DNA from 3 places in the Dyella soli genome. Region 1 is predicted to be linked to each of the others. Evidence: riboswitches for the same ligand, from Rfam matches in the RefSeq annotation. Region 1 holds a riboswitch; each other region holds the start of a gene.
The links. A riboswitch is a leader RNA that binds a small molecule or an ion and turns the genes downstream of it on or off. The one in region 1 is predicted to bind cobalamin.
Positions count from the first base shown of each region.

Region 2: linked by a shared signal. The riboswitch ahead of btuB (TonB-dependent vitamin B12 receptor) and the one ahead of btuB (TonB-dependent vitamin B12 receptor) in region 1 are both predicted to bind cobalamin.
Region 3: linked by a shared signal. The riboswitch ahead of ACXU4B_RS17175 (ribonucleoside-diphosphate reductase subunit alpha) and the one ahead of btuB (TonB-dependent vitamin B12 receptor) in region 1 are both predicted to bind cobalamin.

Region 1 covers NZ_JBTFFU010000002.1:553,563-558,695, forward strand. Annotated here, with positions in the region: gene clpB (ATP-dependent chaperone ClpB) at 1-1,540, shown strand, start outside; cobalamin riboswitch at 1,938-2,177, shown strand; gene btuB (TonB-dependent vitamin B12 receptor) at 2,291-4,138, shown strand; gene cobO (cob(I)yrinic acid a,c-diamide adenosyltransferase) at 4,309-4,944, shown strand; gene ACXU4B_RS12920 (cobyrinate a,c-diamide synthase) at 4,954-5,133, shown strand, end outside.
Region 2 covers NZ_JBTFFU010000003.1:193,393-198,525, forward strand. Annotated here, with positions in the region: gene ACXU4B_RS15175 (efflux RND transporter permease subunit) at 1-243, opposite strand, end outside; gene btuB (TonB-dependent vitamin B12 receptor) at 405-2,303, opposite strand; cobalamin riboswitch at 2,431-2,658, opposite strand; gene ACXU4B_RS15185 (hypothetical protein) at 2,741-3,184, opposite strand; gene ACXU4B_RS15190 (TIR domain-containing protein) at 3,264-5,133, opposite strand, start outside.
Region 3 covers NZ_JBTFFU010000004.1:167,266-172,398, forward strand. Annotated here, with positions in the region: gene ACXU4B_RS17155 (M13 family metallopeptidase) at 1-332, shown strand, start outside; gene ACXU4B_RS17160 (energy transducer TonB) at 495-1,310, shown strand; gene ACXU4B_RS17165 (cation:proton antiporter) at 1,379-2,632, opposite strand; gene ACXU4B_RS17170 (type 1 glutamine amidotransferase domain-containing protein) at 2,760-3,629, shown strand; cobalamin riboswitch at 3,750-3,964, shown strand; gene ACXU4B_RS17175 (ribonucleoside-diphosphate reductase subunit alpha) at 4,115-5,133, shown strand, end outside.

The DNA.
Region 1 (5,133 bases):
CATCCTGCGTGGCCTCAAGGAGCGCTACGCCGTGCACCACGGCGTGGAAATCACCGATCCGGCCATCGTGGCCGCGGCCACCCTTTCGAACCGCTACATCCCCGATCGCCAGCTGCCCGACAAGGCCATCGACCTGATGGACGAGGCGGCCTCGCGCATCCGCATGGAAATCGATTCCAAGCCGGAAGAGCTCGATCGCCTCGAGCGTCGCCTGATCCAGCTGAAGATCCAGCGCGAGATGCTGAAGAAGGAGACCGACGACGCCTCGAAGAAACGCCTGGCCGACCTGGAGGCCGACATCGAAAAGCTCGAGCGGGAGTTCTCTGATCTCAACGAGATCTGGAAGTCCGAAAAGGCCGCGCTGCAGGGCGCGACCAAGGTGAAGGAGCAGATCGAAGCCGCGCGGTTGGAACTGGAGGCGGCGCAGCGCCGGCAGGACTACGCCAAGATGAGCGAGATCCAGTACGGCAAGCTGCCCGAGCTGGAAAAGCAGCTCGCCGCGGCGCAGGCCGCCGAGAAGCAGGACTTCAAACTGGTGCAGGACCGCGTCACCGAAGAGGAGATCGCCGAAGTGGTGTCGCGCTGGACCGGCATCCCGGTCAGCAAGATGCTCGAGGGCGAGCGCGAAAAACTGCTGCACATGGAAGGCGCGCTGCAACGGCGCGTGGTGGGGCAGGAAGAGGCCGTGCGTGCCGTGTCCGATGCGATCCGTCGTGCGCGTGCCGGCCTGTCCGATCCGAATCGGCCCTACGGCTCATTCCTGTTTCTTGGCCCCACCGGCGTGGGCAAGACCGAACTGTGCAAGGCGCTGGCCGAGTTCCTGTTCGACACGCAGGATGCGATGGTGCGCATCGACATGAGCGAATTCATGGAGAAGCACTCCGTGAGCCGGTTGATCGGCGCGCCCCCCGGGTACGTCGGTTATGAAGAAGGCGGCTATCTCACCGAGGCCGTGCGACGCCGTCCGTACAGCGTGATCCTGCTGGACGAAGTGGAGAAGGCCCATCCGGACGTGTTCAACATCCTGCTTCAGGTGCTCGACGACGGTCGCCTCACCGATGGCCAGGGCCGCACGGTGGATTTCCGCAACACCGTCATCGTGATGACCTCCAACCTCGGCTCGCAGATGATCCAGGAGCAGGCAGGCGACAGCGAGGCCGACTACATGCAGATGAAGGCGTCGGTGCTGGGCGTGGTGCAGGCGCACTTCCGGCCGGAGTTCATCAACCGCCTCGACGAACTGGTGGTGTTCCGCCCGCTCGGCAAGGGCCAGATCCGCGCCATCGCGAAGATCCAGCTGGCCTATCTGGAGAAGCGCCTGGCCGAGCGCCAGCTGAAGCTGGAGATCGGCGACAAGGCACTCGACCTGCTGGGCAATGTGGGCTTCGATCCGGTGTATGGCGCGCGTCCGCTCAAGCGGGCGATCCAGCAACAGCTGGAGAACCCGCTGGCCAGGGAGATCCTCGAAGCTCGTTTCGCGCCGGGCGACACCATCGTGGTGGAGGCGGCGCAAGGGCACCTGACGTTCCGCAAGCAGTGATGGCGGGATGTTGAGAATGCGGGGCGCTCGTTTCGCGCTAGTGCAAGGCTGCGCAAGCCCCGTACCCTCACCCCAACCCCTCTCTCCCACAGGGACTACCTTCGGGTCGCCGCAGGGAGAGGGGTTACGGCAAGTCCCATTGAAGGAACCCTTCTCCCCTCGGGAGAAGGTGCCGGCAGGCGGATGAGGGTTCGGGCGGAGCGTGAGATTGGAAGGCTACGCAAGCCCCGCACCCTCACCCCAACCCCTCTCCCAAGGGGAGAGGGGCTAAGGCAAGGCTCATCGAAGGAACCCTTCTCCCGCCGGGAGAAGGTGCCGGTCCCACGGGGACTCCCTTCGGGTCGCCAAAGGGCGAGGGGCTTAAGCAACACCCACCGTCCGCATCATTCCGGTCTGCTACGATGCCTGCGCCTGAGGTGACCGCCGGCCGTATGCCGGTGGTTGAAACGGGAATCCGGTGCAGCGCCTGTGCGCCCATTCCGGAGCTGCCCCCGCAACGGTAGGCGAGCCGCGATCCCCCGGGGATCGCCGGGACGACATCAAGCCACTGTGCCACGTGCATGGGAAGGCGTCGGTCCGGAAGACATCCATGTCTTCGTTCGCGAGCCCGGAGACCGGCCTCGAGGCATGACCAGGCATGCGGTGGGCAATGTCGTGGATGTCATGCCCCTGGCATGGCCGCCATCTCTCCTTCCGCCTGTCTTCTTCCATGCATTCCGCGCGGGCAGGCGCGGTAGAAGGAGCCATGCAGTGTTGATCCAGACGTTTGGTGTCCGTCGAAGCTTGTTGTCGGCGGCCTTGTTGTGCGTGTTTTCTCCCGTCTTTGCGGACGCCGCCACCGACCTCAACGGCGTAGTCGTCACCGCGACGCGAACGGCGCAGACGCAGGACCAGACCCTGTCGGCGGTGACCGTGATCGATCGCGCCGACATCGAGCGCCTGCAGCCCACCTCGCTGGCCGACTTGCTGCGCGGTACGCCGGGCATGGCGCTGTCCAACAACGGCGGTCCGGGCAAGGCAACCAGCGTGTTCCTGCGTGGCACGGAGTCCGAGCACGTGCTGGTGCTGGTCGACGGCATCAAGATCGGCTCTGCCACGCTCGGCACGCCGGCGCTGCAGGACATTCCAGTCGAACAGATCGAGCGCATCGAAATCGTGCGCGGCCCGTTCTCCAGCCTCTATGGCTCCGAGGCCATCGGCGGCGTGATCCAGATTTTCACGCGACGTCCCGAGGGCGCCTTCGTGCCGAGCTTCAGCGTGGGCGTCGGCAGCTATGACCATCTCGCAGGTTCGGCCGGCATCGCCGGGCAGCACGGCAACGGCTGGTATGCCTTGGAGGCGTCGCACGAGCAGACGCACGGGATCAATGCCTGCCGCGTCGGCGCCGCCGAAGCCGGTGCCGCCTGTTTTGCCGACCAGCCGGACCATGACGGTTACCGCAACAACGCGCTGACCGCGCAGGGCGGCTATCGCTTCGACGAACACTGGGATGCCGATATGCGGCTGTTCCGCAGTGAAGGCCACAACTGGTATGACGGCTCGTACACCGATTCCGACCAGAGCGCGACACAGGTCGTCGGCGGACGTCTGCACTACCGTCCCCGCGAGGATTTCACGCTTAGCCTGAGCTTCGGCAGCAGCGGTGACTTCAGCAAGGACTATCTGCACGGCGTCTACGTGGACCGGTTCGACACGCATCGCGACATCGGTTCGCTGCAGGCGGATATCGGACTTGGCGGCGGCCTGCTGAGCACCGGCTACGACTGGCAACGCGATGGCGTGGACAGCACGACCAGCTATGCGCAGGACCGCCGCATCGACCGCGGCCTGTTCGTACAGTGGCAGCAGGTGTTCGGCCGCCAGTCGCTGCAGGCCAGCGTGCGCCGCGACGACAACAGTCAGTTTGGCGGCCGGAATACCGGCAGTCTGCTGTGGGGCTGGGATTTCACCCGAGCCCTGCGCGTCACCGCGAGCTACGGCACTGCCTTCCGGGCGCCGACCTTCAATGAGCTGTACTACCCGTACTACGGCAATCCCGACCTGAAGCCGGAAACCTCGCAGAACATCGAACTCGGCCTGCGTGGCAGCCATGGCTGGGGGTACTGGTCGCTCAATGCGTTCCGCAACAAGGTGGACGACCTGATCACCTACGACGCCTCGACCGGCGCGCCGGGCAACGTGGAAGAAGCCCGCATCCGCGGCGCGGAAGCGGTGGTGAGCGGTCGGCTGGTCGGCTGGCAGGTGACCGGCACGGCAACCTGGCTGGATCCGCGCGACGAGTCGGCCGGCTATGACGGCAACCTGTTGCCGCGGCGCGCGCGCCAGATGGCCTGCGTCGATGTCGACCGCAGCTTTGGCGCCTTCAGCGCCGGTGGCAGCTGGTACGTGTCGGGCCGGCGCTATGACGATCTGGCCAACACGCATCCGCTGGGTGGCTATGCGCTCACCGACCTGCGCGTCGCCTATGCGTTCGCGCGCGACTGGAAGCTGCAGTTCGCACTCAATAACGCGTTCGCCAAGGACTATGAGACCGCGTGGTACTACAACCAGCCGGGTCGCAACGTCATGCTGACCCTTCGTTATCAGCCGATGCAGTAAGCGTGTGCGACGGGTCGGCTCGATCGGCCCGGCGCACTCCACCCGAGACACAGAGCCAGGAGTCGCATGATGAAAGCACGATCCGGTCCCCGTTTTGCCTTGTTGTCCACGATCCTCGTGCTGCTGATGACGGCAACATTCGCTGTGCCCGTCGCCGAGGAGGCTGGAGCATGACCCACACGCCGGACCAGCCACGCGACGAAGGCGACGCGACCGCGCAGCGGCATCGCGAGCGCATGCAGCGCAAGAAGGAACTGGTGGACCGCAAGATCGCCCGCGCCACCATCGAGCGAGGCGTGCTGGTGGTGAACACGGGCAACGGCAAGGGCAAGAGTTCGTCGGGTTTCGGCATGCTGGCACGGTCGCTTGGCCATGGTTTTCATGCCGGCGTGGTGCAGTTCATCAAGGGCAGCTTTTCGACGGGCGAGGAGGCGTTCTTCCGGCGCTTTCCCGACGAGCTCGACTATCACGTGATGGGCGAGGGCTACACCTGGGAAACCCAGGACCGCGAGCGCGACATCCGAGCGGCGCAGGCGGCCTGGCAGGTGGCCGCCGGCATGCTGGCCGACGCGCGCTACGATTTCGTGTTGCTCGACGAACTCAACATCGCGCTGGTCAAGGGCTATGTCGGAGTGGCGCAGGTGTGCGACGCACTGGCCGCGCGACCACCCGCCCAGCATGTCGTGGTCACCGGGCGGGGTGCGCCCGATGCGCTGCTGGCACTGGCGGACACGGTCACCGAGATGCGGCTGGTCAAGCATGCCTTCGAGGCCGGCATCAAGGCGCAGAAAGGCATTGAACTCTAGGTCGAGCCCATGACAATCAAAGCCAGGCATTGCCCGGCCCTGTTGATCTCCGCCCCGGCGTCCGGCCAGGGCAAGACGTCCGTGACGGCCGCTCTGGCCCGCTGGCACGTGCGCGCCGGGCGACGGGTCCGCGTCTTCAAGACGGGTCCCGACTTTCTCGATCCGATGCTGCTGGAACGCGCCAGCGGC
Region 2 (5,133 bases), on a different contig from region 1:
ATGCATCTCCTTGATGCCCGGAATGCGGCCCAGGTGCCGTTCCAGCGGGGCCGCCACGGTGGAGGCCATGGTCTGCGCATTGGCGCCCGGCACCTCCACGTAGACCACCATGCCGGGGAACTCGAGCGAAGGCAGCGCCGCCACGCCCAGCAGCAGGTACGCCCACAGCCCGGCCAGGGCAAGCCCCATCGCCAGCACCGAAGTGCCGATCGGGCGGCGTATGAAGGGCGCGAACAGGTTCACCGGTATCCGGACCGCCGTTGTTGGCACCAAAAGGGTCGCTGCCGGCCGCCGTGACGACGGCAAGGCAGCGACCACCCGGCACTTTATGCCCCTAAAGGGACGCCGGCGAATGTGCCGTTAGTCGGTGACGCTCCCTCCCTGGAACGCCATCGCGACCGGCGTCAGCGCGTCGACGGGCTGTAACGCAGGGTCAGGAACCAGGTACGGCCGGGCTGGTTGAAGTAATAGGCCGTCTCGTAATGGCGATCGAAGGCATTGGCCAGCTTCGCCTCGACGCGCCAGTCCGGCAGGAACGCGTAGCTGGCGCGCAGGTCGGTGGTGGCGTAGCCGGCCAGGCGATGCTGGTTGGCCAGGTCGTCGTAAGCCTTGCCCGAAACGAACCACGTCGCGCCAAGGCCGAAGGCCTGGAACTGGCGATCCACGTCGACGCGTGCGGTCTGCTCCGGCCGGCGCGGCAGCAGCTTGTCGTTGTTCACGTCGTCACGGTTCTCCGGCTTCTGCAGGGTGAGGTAGCCCTGCACCTGCCAGCCAGCGAGACTCGCGCCGAGCTGGCCTTCCAGGCCGCGGATGCGTGCCTTGCTGATGTTCTGCGGCACGAAGTTCGGGTCCAGCGCGATCAGCTGGTCGATCTGGGTCTGGTAGGCGTTGACCGCCCAGTTCCAGGCGCCCTGCTTCTGGCTCAGGCCCAGCTCGCCCGAGCGCGATTTTTCCGGCCGGAGATTGGGGTTACCCAGGCCGAACGGGTAGTAGATGTCGTTGAAGGTCGGCGCATGGAACGCCGTACCGTAGCTCGCCGACAGGCGCAGGTCGTGATCGAAGGCGTAGCCCCACGCGGCCGAGCCCGTGGCGTGATTGCCGAACTGGTCGTTGTGGTCGTGGCGCGCCGCCAGCTGCACTTCGTTGCGGCCGAAGGTGCCCATGTACTGGGCGAACACGCCGGTGTCCTGGCGCGAACTCTTCAGGTAACCGGTATCGCTGTCGATGTGCTCCTGCTGGTAGTCGACGCCGGCGGTGAGCAGCTGGTTGGTCGCCAGCGTGATGTCGTTCTGCCACGAGGCCTGGTTGCGGCGCGAATTGGCGAAGCCCACCGGCGTGCGCGGGTAATACGTCTGCACGCCGGCGAAGATATCGTCGTAGGTGCCCTGGTAGTACGTGGCTGCATCGTCGCGGCTCTGGCCGGCGCTGAGGGTGACCTTCCAGGCGTCGAGCGGGGTGAAGGCCAGGCGCGCACCGGCGACTTCCTGCTGGTTCACGGCCTGGTTGCCGCCATAGGGGCTGCCGTCGTATTCGACGAAGTTCTTGCTGCGCAGCCACGTAGCCGACAGTTCGGTGCCGTTGTCCCAGCGATAGCCGCCGTTGGCCATGCCGTTCCAGTTGCGGTACGCGTCGTGGTCCGGTTCGTCGGCGAAGCAGCCCGCGCCCGCTTCGGCCGCGCCCACGCGACAGGCATTGATGCCGCTGGTGTACTGGCCGCCCAGGCCCACGTTGAACCAGGCATGCGAATCGCCGCCGCTGAGCCCGGCGTGGCCGTCCATGTAGCTGCGGCTGCCGGCCGACGCGCTGAGCGACGGCGACAGCGCGCCGTCCTGCTGGCCGTGGCGGGTGAAGATCTGGATCACGCCGCCGATGGCATCGGCGCCGTACAGGCTCGAGCGCGGGCCGCGCACGACCTCGATGCGCTCGATCTGGTCCACCGGGATCTGCTCGAAGGCCGGCAGGCCCGCGCCCACGGCGCCGATGCGGATGCCGTCGATCAGCACCAGCACGTGGGTGGAATTGGTGCCGCGCAGGAACATCGAGCTTTGCTCGCCCATGCCGCCGGCCTGCGAAAACGCCACGCCGGGCAGGCCCACCAGCAGGTCGCGCACGGATGCCGGCTGCAGCCGTTCGATATCCGTGCGCGTGATCACCGTGACCGATGACAGTGCCTCGTCGGTGGTGATCGCCGTGCGGGTGGCGGTGACAATGACCGTGGACAGCGACTTCGCCGCATCGGTTTCAGCGGCCTGGACGGCCATCGTGCACGACAGCAGCGCGGCTGCCAGCAGAGTCTTCTTCATGCGTGTTCCTTCGGGCGCGCACCCTCGCGCGTCCCCTGGTGATGGGACGGCGGCCACACGTGGAGAGCGGAACGACGGCAGGCAAACACGCGCCATGACACGAAGTCCGGCCTCGCCCACCGCGAGCCAACCGTTACGTGTCCGGGCCGGTCTCCGGGCTTGCGGGTGGCATGCATTGCTGCATGCACCGTCGGGCGCCTTCCCGTGCCCTTGGCACAGTGGCATTTCGCCCTCGGGTGGATCACTCGCCTACCGTTGCGGGGGCAGCGCCGGCTTGGGCTGCAGCTGCAGCGCACCGGCTTCCCGTTTCATTCCGGGCAAAGAGCCCCGGAACACCCAAACGGGCGCGATTCTAGTGGCCAGGCAGGGGCCCGGCAATGCACGCCGCCGTTGCGCCCCGCCCGCGCCCGGCGTGGCGCGCGGGCGGCCGGCGCCGGTCAGGTGTTCTTGATGGTCGGATTGGGGCTGCTCGCCTTGCCGCAGGCGTAGGTCAGGGGCACGCCGTAGACCTTGTCGCCGAAGCGCGCGAACAGCTGGTAGTGCCAGGTGCCTTCGCTGCTCTTGTCGTGGTGATGGTTGTGGATGGTCAGCGTGTCCTTGCCGATGCGCTGGAGCTTGTGGAAGATCTTTTCGCTCGGCGTTTTCATCAGCCACAGGAAGCCCGGGGTTTCTTCGTCGTCCAGGGCGCAGAATTCACCGCCCGCCGCGTTGCCGGCGAGGGTCCAGGTGATCGTATGCGCATGATCAGTATTGGCGACCTTGTCGAAGGCGTGGTGGTGGCCACCCTTGTTGATCACGAGCAGGTTCAGGTCGTCGCCGTCGCGTAGGTCGTGCTCCAGCTCGACTTTCAGTTCGAGGTGGTCTGCGCTGTCGTTCTTCATGGTGAACTCCTGTCGCTGAGAGGTGGGTTCCTGTTGCCGCTTGAGGCCTGGTTTTCCCCTGGCTTCGGATCAGGGCGGATCAGTGGCGGCCACTGCCGTTGGCCGCGAGCAGCTGCTTCTGGAAGGCTGCGTTGACCGGATAGGCGATGCGCTCGCGATTGAGCACGGCGAGCAGCCCGGCGTCGCGATAACCGCTGCTCCACAGCTGCTGGATCAGCGGTTGCGCGTCGGCCCTTGCACCCAGGGCCAGCAGCGCCTCGACCTGCAGGGCCACGAGGCGTGGATCGCCCTGTCCGCTCGGCTGGGCCTGCGCTTCGGCCACCATCGCGCGACGCAACTGCCTGGCGGTGTTCGGATCGGTGCTGATGCGCGCCAGCAGCAGTTGCGCGGCCATCGTGGCGAGCAGGTTGGCGCGATCGTGGGGCTGGTGCTCGAGCAGGCGGTCGAGCGTGCCCAGTGCCGCCAGCAACTGGGACCGGGCCAGCGCCAGCCTGCCGTCGGCGAGGGCCTGGGCCGCCTGTTCCGTGCGTGCCTCGGCCAGTTCGCGCTGCAGTCCGATGTCGGTCGGGCTCTCCCCCACCAGCGCGGTGAGGGTCGACAACGAGGATTCGATCAGCGCGCGTGCTCCGGCCTGGTCGCCGTTGAGGCGCTTCAGCCGCGCCAGTTGCTGCGCATAGTGGGCGAAATCCTCCTGGAAGCTGCTGTTGTGCGGGTTGTCGCGCACCAGCCCGGCGGCGAGGTCGACCGCCTGTTGCAGGTGGCGCATGCCGAGCTCGTCCGCGCCCGCCAGCGCCAGCGTGCGCCCCAGGATGGCGCGTACCGTGAGCATGGCGTCGCGCTGGCTGATGTCCTTGGGGTCGCGCGCCGCCAGTTCCGCTTCGATCGCATCGTCGGCGCTGTATTCGGCGATGGCGGTGCCCAGGTCGCCGTGCAGCAGGGCGAGCTTGCCGAGGTTGTTGTGGGCGCCGCCGAGCTCGACCGCCCACTCCGGCCGCCGGGGGTCGGCGGCAACGAGCTGGCGCGAGAGTTCGAGCGCGCTCTGGTACGGGGCCCTGGCCTCATCGAGTCGTCCGTGCGCTTCGAGCACGTGGCCGAGATTGTTGTCCAGCATCTCGAGTTCGAACTTCAGCACGAGGTCGTGCGGGGCATGGGGTTGCGCGCGCAGCAGCACGTCCCTGGCCTCGTCGAAGCTGTGCTGTGCCGCATCGAGCTGCCCCTGGAACCAATGGGTGGTGCCGATGAAGGCCAGCGCGCGGGCATATTGCAGCTGCCTGGCCATGTCGGTCGGTGCTTCCCTGGCCAGCCGGGCGCTGAGTATCGAGGCAGCCTGGTACGCGGCCATCGCTTCGGGCAGGTGACCCTGGTCCTGGCGCACGCTGCCGATCTTCTCCAGCGCCTTGGCGCGCTGGGCGAGCGCCTGGTCGGTGACATCCTTGGTCGGCAGGGAGGCGAAATACGACATCGCCTTGTCGTTCACCGATTCCATGATGTCGAGGCGCTCGACCTGGTGGAGCTTGTCGTAGAGGTCGCCGAGCATGAAGCCGACCAGGTCCTCGGCCTGCTTCTGCCTGCGCTCGGCGTCGTTGCGCGCCACCTCGGCATCGACGCGCGCCACCACCGCGGCATGGCGCGCAAACATCGCCGCGATGGCCAGCGTGGTGGTCACCGCCGTGACGAACAAGGCCAGCGCCGTGATCGCGGTGAGGCGGCGGTTGCGCCGCTGCAGTTCGCGCTGCCTGAGGCTGTCGAAGCCGATGTCGAGCATGCCTGCAATCAGCTTGAGCTTGGCCTTGCCGCGGCCGTCCTTGCCCTCGCGCGCGTCCGCGGCGATCGGCTCCGTACGCTCGGTGCCCAGCTGGCCGTCGGCATCCACCCGGAAGCGCAGCGCCGGTGCCAGGCATTCCTCCTCCTCGCGTCCCGGGCATTCCGCCGCATGCGGCTCGCCGTCG
Region 3 (5,133 bases), on a different contig from region 1:
ACGGCAACCTCACCATGGGCGAGAACATCGCCGACCTCGGCGGCCTCACGCTCGCGCTCGATGCCTACCATGCCTCCCTGCATGGCAAGCCGGCGCCGGTGATCGACGGACTCACGGGCGACCAGCGCGTGTTCCTGGGCTGGGCGCAGGCATGGCGCGGCAAGCTCACCGACGACGCCATTCGTCGCCAGGTGACCAGCGACCCGCATTCGCCACGCGGCTTCCGCGTCAACGGACCGGTGCGCAACATCGATGCCTGGTACCAGGCCTTCGGCGTGCAGGCCGGCGACAAGCTGTATCTCGCGCCGGAGCAGCGGGTGCGGATCTGGTGACGCGCGATGCCGGTGCCGGGTAACCGGCATCGGGCCGAACGTTGCGGTGGTGCCCGACCGGGCCGCACAGGTCCTGTCGGGTCGCCCAGGGCACCGCTACACTCCGCCAAACAGTCAGGGGGAAGGTCGATGCGTTCTTGGTGTCTTGCCGCAATCGCGGCCTTGGCGCTTGCCAGTCAGCCGGGCCACGCCGGTGCCGCCGACACGATGGCCGAAGCGAGCATGCTGGTCGAGGGTACGGCCGTCATCAATCCGGATGGCAGTGTCGCCAGCTACAAGCTCAAGCAGCAAGAAAAGCTGCCGCCACCTATCGTCGGCCTGATCGCGCAGGCATTGCCTGCGTGGAAATTCCAGTTCAGGACTCCACCGGCGGCGCCGGTGGAGGAAAACATGTCATTGCGCATCGTGGCGACCGACGCCGATCGCACGCACATGACCCTGCGCATTGCCAGCGCCCAGTTCGAGCAGGGAGCCCAGCCCGAGAACGAAATTCTCCGCTATGCCTCGCAGAAAAGACCTCTATATCCCCGGTTGTCACTCGACGGAAGGATGTCCGGCACGGTGTACGTGCTGGTGCTGGTGGACCGCGACGGCAAAGTGACGGAGGCCGCCGCCGAACAGGTAAACCTGCGCCGTTACACCGACAAAAGACTGATGGAGCTCTATCGGAAGGACCTTGCCAACGCAGCGCTCAAGGCCATCAGGCAATGGACCTTCCATGTGCCCACGGCCGGCAGTCAGGCGCAGGCGCCATCCTGGTATGGACGCGTGCCGGTCACGTTCTCCGTCAACAACATGGACCCAAACGACGGTTCGAAATACGGTACGTGGGAGATCTATGTCCGCGGGCCACGCGAAACCATTCCATGGCTGCAGGATCGCCGGCTGCTCGCCGAGGAGCCTGACGCCACGCCGGATGGTGCCCTCCACCAGCTCGACGGAGGCGCCAAGCTCCTCACGCCGCTGTCGCCCAACTGAGCCACGGATGCCGGCTGCCCGGGGTCGCACCAGGGCCACCGGATTTCCTCATCGGCGACGCCAGTGCTTCAACCCGTGCGTGGAAGGTCGGCGGCCTCGCGGCTCGCCTTCGCATGGAAAGCCGCCACCATCGGCGTCGTCATCATGGTGGTGACGATCGCCATCACCAGCAGGATGGTGAACATCGCGCTGTTGATGACGCCGGCATCGAGGCCGACCTTGATGACGATCAGCTCCATCATGCCGCGCGCATTCATCAGCGAGCCGATGGTGAGGCTGTCGCGCCAGTCCTGGCCCGCGATGCGGGCGCCGGCGGTGCCGCCCAGCAGCTTGCCGGCGACCGACACCGCCAGCACCAGCAGCAGCGCCACGCCGGCGCCGCCGGTCAGCAGGGTCGAACTGGTGCTCAGGCCCGCGAGCACGAAGAACACCGGCAGCAGCGCCGCCACGGTGACGCGCTCGACGCGGTCGATGAGTTTCTCCAGCAGGCGGTCGTCGCGCGGCAGGCAGGCGCCGAACAGGAACGCACCGAACACGGCATGCAGGTTGAGCCACTCGGTGATCGCCGCACAGCCGAACGCGCCCGCAAGCAGGAACGCGAGCACCGCGCCGTCCGCGTTGCCATCCGGCGCATGGCGCGCCAGCAGCCTGCCGCCTAGCGGTCGCAGCACGAACCAGGTCAGCGCGAGCAGCAGCACGAGGCCGATCATGGTGCGCCGGAACGGCGCCCAGTCACCGTGCGCGCTGATCAAGGCCACCACGAAGGCGAGCATGATCCAGGCCAGCACATCGGCCACGGCCGCCGCGGCGATGCCAAGGCGACCAGGCAGGCTGTCGGTGATGCCGCGCTCCTTCACGATGCGCGCCATCACCGGCAACGCGGTGATCGCGCAGGCCGTGGCGAAGAACATCGCAAAGCCCGGCAGGCTGATGCCAGGCGGCGCGTAGTCCGCATACAGCCAGGGCGCGATGGCCAGCGCGAGCGCGCCCGGAATCAGCATGGCCAGCCCGCCGATCCACATCGCGGGACGCAACAGGCCACCGTGCGCCTTGGCCGGCACGCGCAATTCCGCGCCCACCACCGCCATGAACAGCACCAGGCCCAGGGTGCTCAGGCTCTGCAGGTTGCCAAGGCTGTCCAGCGGGAACAGCCGCTGCTGCCAGCCGGGCGCGAGCGCGCCAAACACGAGCGGTCCCAGCGCGAGGCCGGCCAGCATCTCGCCCACCACCGCGGGCTGGCCGACGCGCCGCGCGATCGCGGCGATCAGTCGCGACACCACGATGATCACCAGCAGTTGGACGAGCAGCAGCGGATGGCCCATGGGCTTCTCGATGGATCGGGACGGCCGGACGGCCACGCCCGAGCTTGCCCTGTATACGCGGTGAGCTGCAACACGTGCCGACGACGCCATCCGCTAGCATGCGCCCACACCGGAGGACGCCTGTGCCATGGCCCACGTACTGATTCCCCTGCCCCACCAGGACTTCGACCCGAGCGAAGTCGCCGTGCCGTGGCGCATCCTGCTCGAGGCGGGGCATCGCGTGACGTTCGCCACGCCGGACGGCCGCGTGGCGAGCGCCGATCCCATCATGCTGAGTGGTGAAGGGCTGGACCCGTGGGGCTTCATGCCCGGTTTGCGCAAGCTGCGCCTGTTCGGCTTGATGCTGCGTGCGAATGCCGATGCACGGCGCGACCACGGCGCGCTGGTGAAGGATGTGGCGTTCAACGCGCCCATCGCCTGGGAGGCGATCGATGCGGGGCGCTTCGACGGCCTGCTGTTGCCGGGCGGGCATTGCGCGCGCGGCGTGCGCGCGTACCTGGAAAGCGAACAGCTGCAGCGCGTGACGGCTGCCTGCTTCGCCGACGACAAACCAGTGGCCGCGATCTGCCACGGCGTGGTGCTGGCCGCGCGCAGCCGTGGCGCTGACGGCCGTTCGGTGCTGCATGGTCGACGCACCACCGCGCTGACCTGGGCGTTGGAGCGATCCGCCTGGTCGCTCACGCGCGTCACCCGCTTCTGGGATCCCGACTACTACCGCACCTATCCGGACGGCGCGGGACAGCCGGCAGGCTACATGTCGGTGCAGCAGGAAGTGACCCGCGCGCTGGCCCGGCCCGCCGATTTCCTCGACGTGCCGCGCGATGCCCCGCACTACCGCCGCAAGACATCCGGCCTGGTACGCGACAGCGACGCCGACGACAGGCCGGCCTTCGTGGTGCGCGACGGCAATTACCTGTCCGCGCGCTGGCCAGGCGACGTGCATCGCTTCGCCGCCGAGTTCGCCCGGATGCTGGCCAAACCGGCGCCGGTGGCCTGAGCTCCGGGGCCGCCAAGAAATTTTCCTGCTCGGCCGGCAAGTCCCTGCCGGGACTCGGATAGAACCGCTTATCCACCGACCTATCCACAACTTGTTGGGTTGACCGGCTCGTTGGGGCCCGATATGTTGTGCCTCGTCGGTGCCACTCTCAGACCCACGGTCGGACTGGCTCAATAGGGAATCCGGTGAGAATCCGGGACTGCCCCGCAGCGGTAAGCGGAAACGAAAGCCATCAACGCACTGGCCCCCAGCGGCTGGGAAGCGGGAGCGAGTAGGCCGGGTCGCAAGACCCAAAGTCCGCGAGTCCGAAGACCTGCCGACACATTGCGGCCAGAACGCTGCAATGAATGGTGACGGCTTCCGCGGGGAGGCGCGTCGACGCGACGGGCGACTGCCCGGCCGCTCGACCGTCCGTGGCATCCGCATCGTTTCAGCCCTGCGCGCGGGAGCAGGCGGTTGATGACCACGCTTGGAGCGAAGTCGCCATGCAACCTATCGATACCACCTCGCGCGAACGTGATGACGATCGTGCGGACGCTACTGCTTTCCCCGCCGAGACCGCCGTGACCGAAGCCCCCCGTATGGATACGCCCTTCACGCTCACCCCGCCACACAGTCCCGGCCAGATGCGCGTGACCAAGCGCAACGGCCGCCAGGAAGTGGTGGACGTCAACAAGATCGTGCGCGCGGTGACCCGCAGCAGCGAAGGCCTGCACGGCGTCGATCCGCTGCGCGTGGCGCTGAAGACCATTGGCGGCCTGTACGACGGCGCCACCACCCAGGAACTGGACGAGCTGTCCATCCGCACCTCTGCCGCGCTCACCGCGGAAGAACCCGAGTACGGCCAGCTCGCCGCCCGCCTGCTGAGCGCGTACATCGACAAGGAAGTGAGCGGCCAGGAAATCCAGAGCTTCTCGCAGTCGATCGCGCGTGGCGCCGAGCTGGGCATCCTCAACGCGCGCCTGCGCGACTTCGTGACCACCAATGCGCGCAAGCTCAACGACGCGATCGATCCGCACGCCTCGCGCCGCTTCGAATACTTCGGCCTGCGCACGGTGTACGACCGCTACCTGTTGCGTCATCCGCAGCTGCGCAAGGTGATCGAGACGCCGCAGCACTTCTTCATGCGCATTGCCTGCGCGCTGGGCGGCAGCGAGATCGGCGAGACGCTGGAGCTGTATCGCCTGCTCTCCTCGCTGGAATACATCGCCAGCTCGCCCACGCTGTTCAACGCCGGCACCGCGCACGAACAGCTCAGCTCGTGCTTCCTGCTCGACTCGCCGGCCGATTCGCTGGAGTCGATCTACGAGAAGTACGGTGACGTGGCCAAGCTCAGCAAGTTCGCCGGCGGCATCGGCCTGGCCTACTCGCGCGTGCGTTCGCGCGGCTCGCTGATCAAGGGCACCAACGGCCATTCCAACGGCCTGGTGCCGTGGCTGAAGACGCTCGACGCCTCGGTCGCCGCGGTGAACCAGGGCGGCAAGCGCAAGGGCGCGGCCTGCGT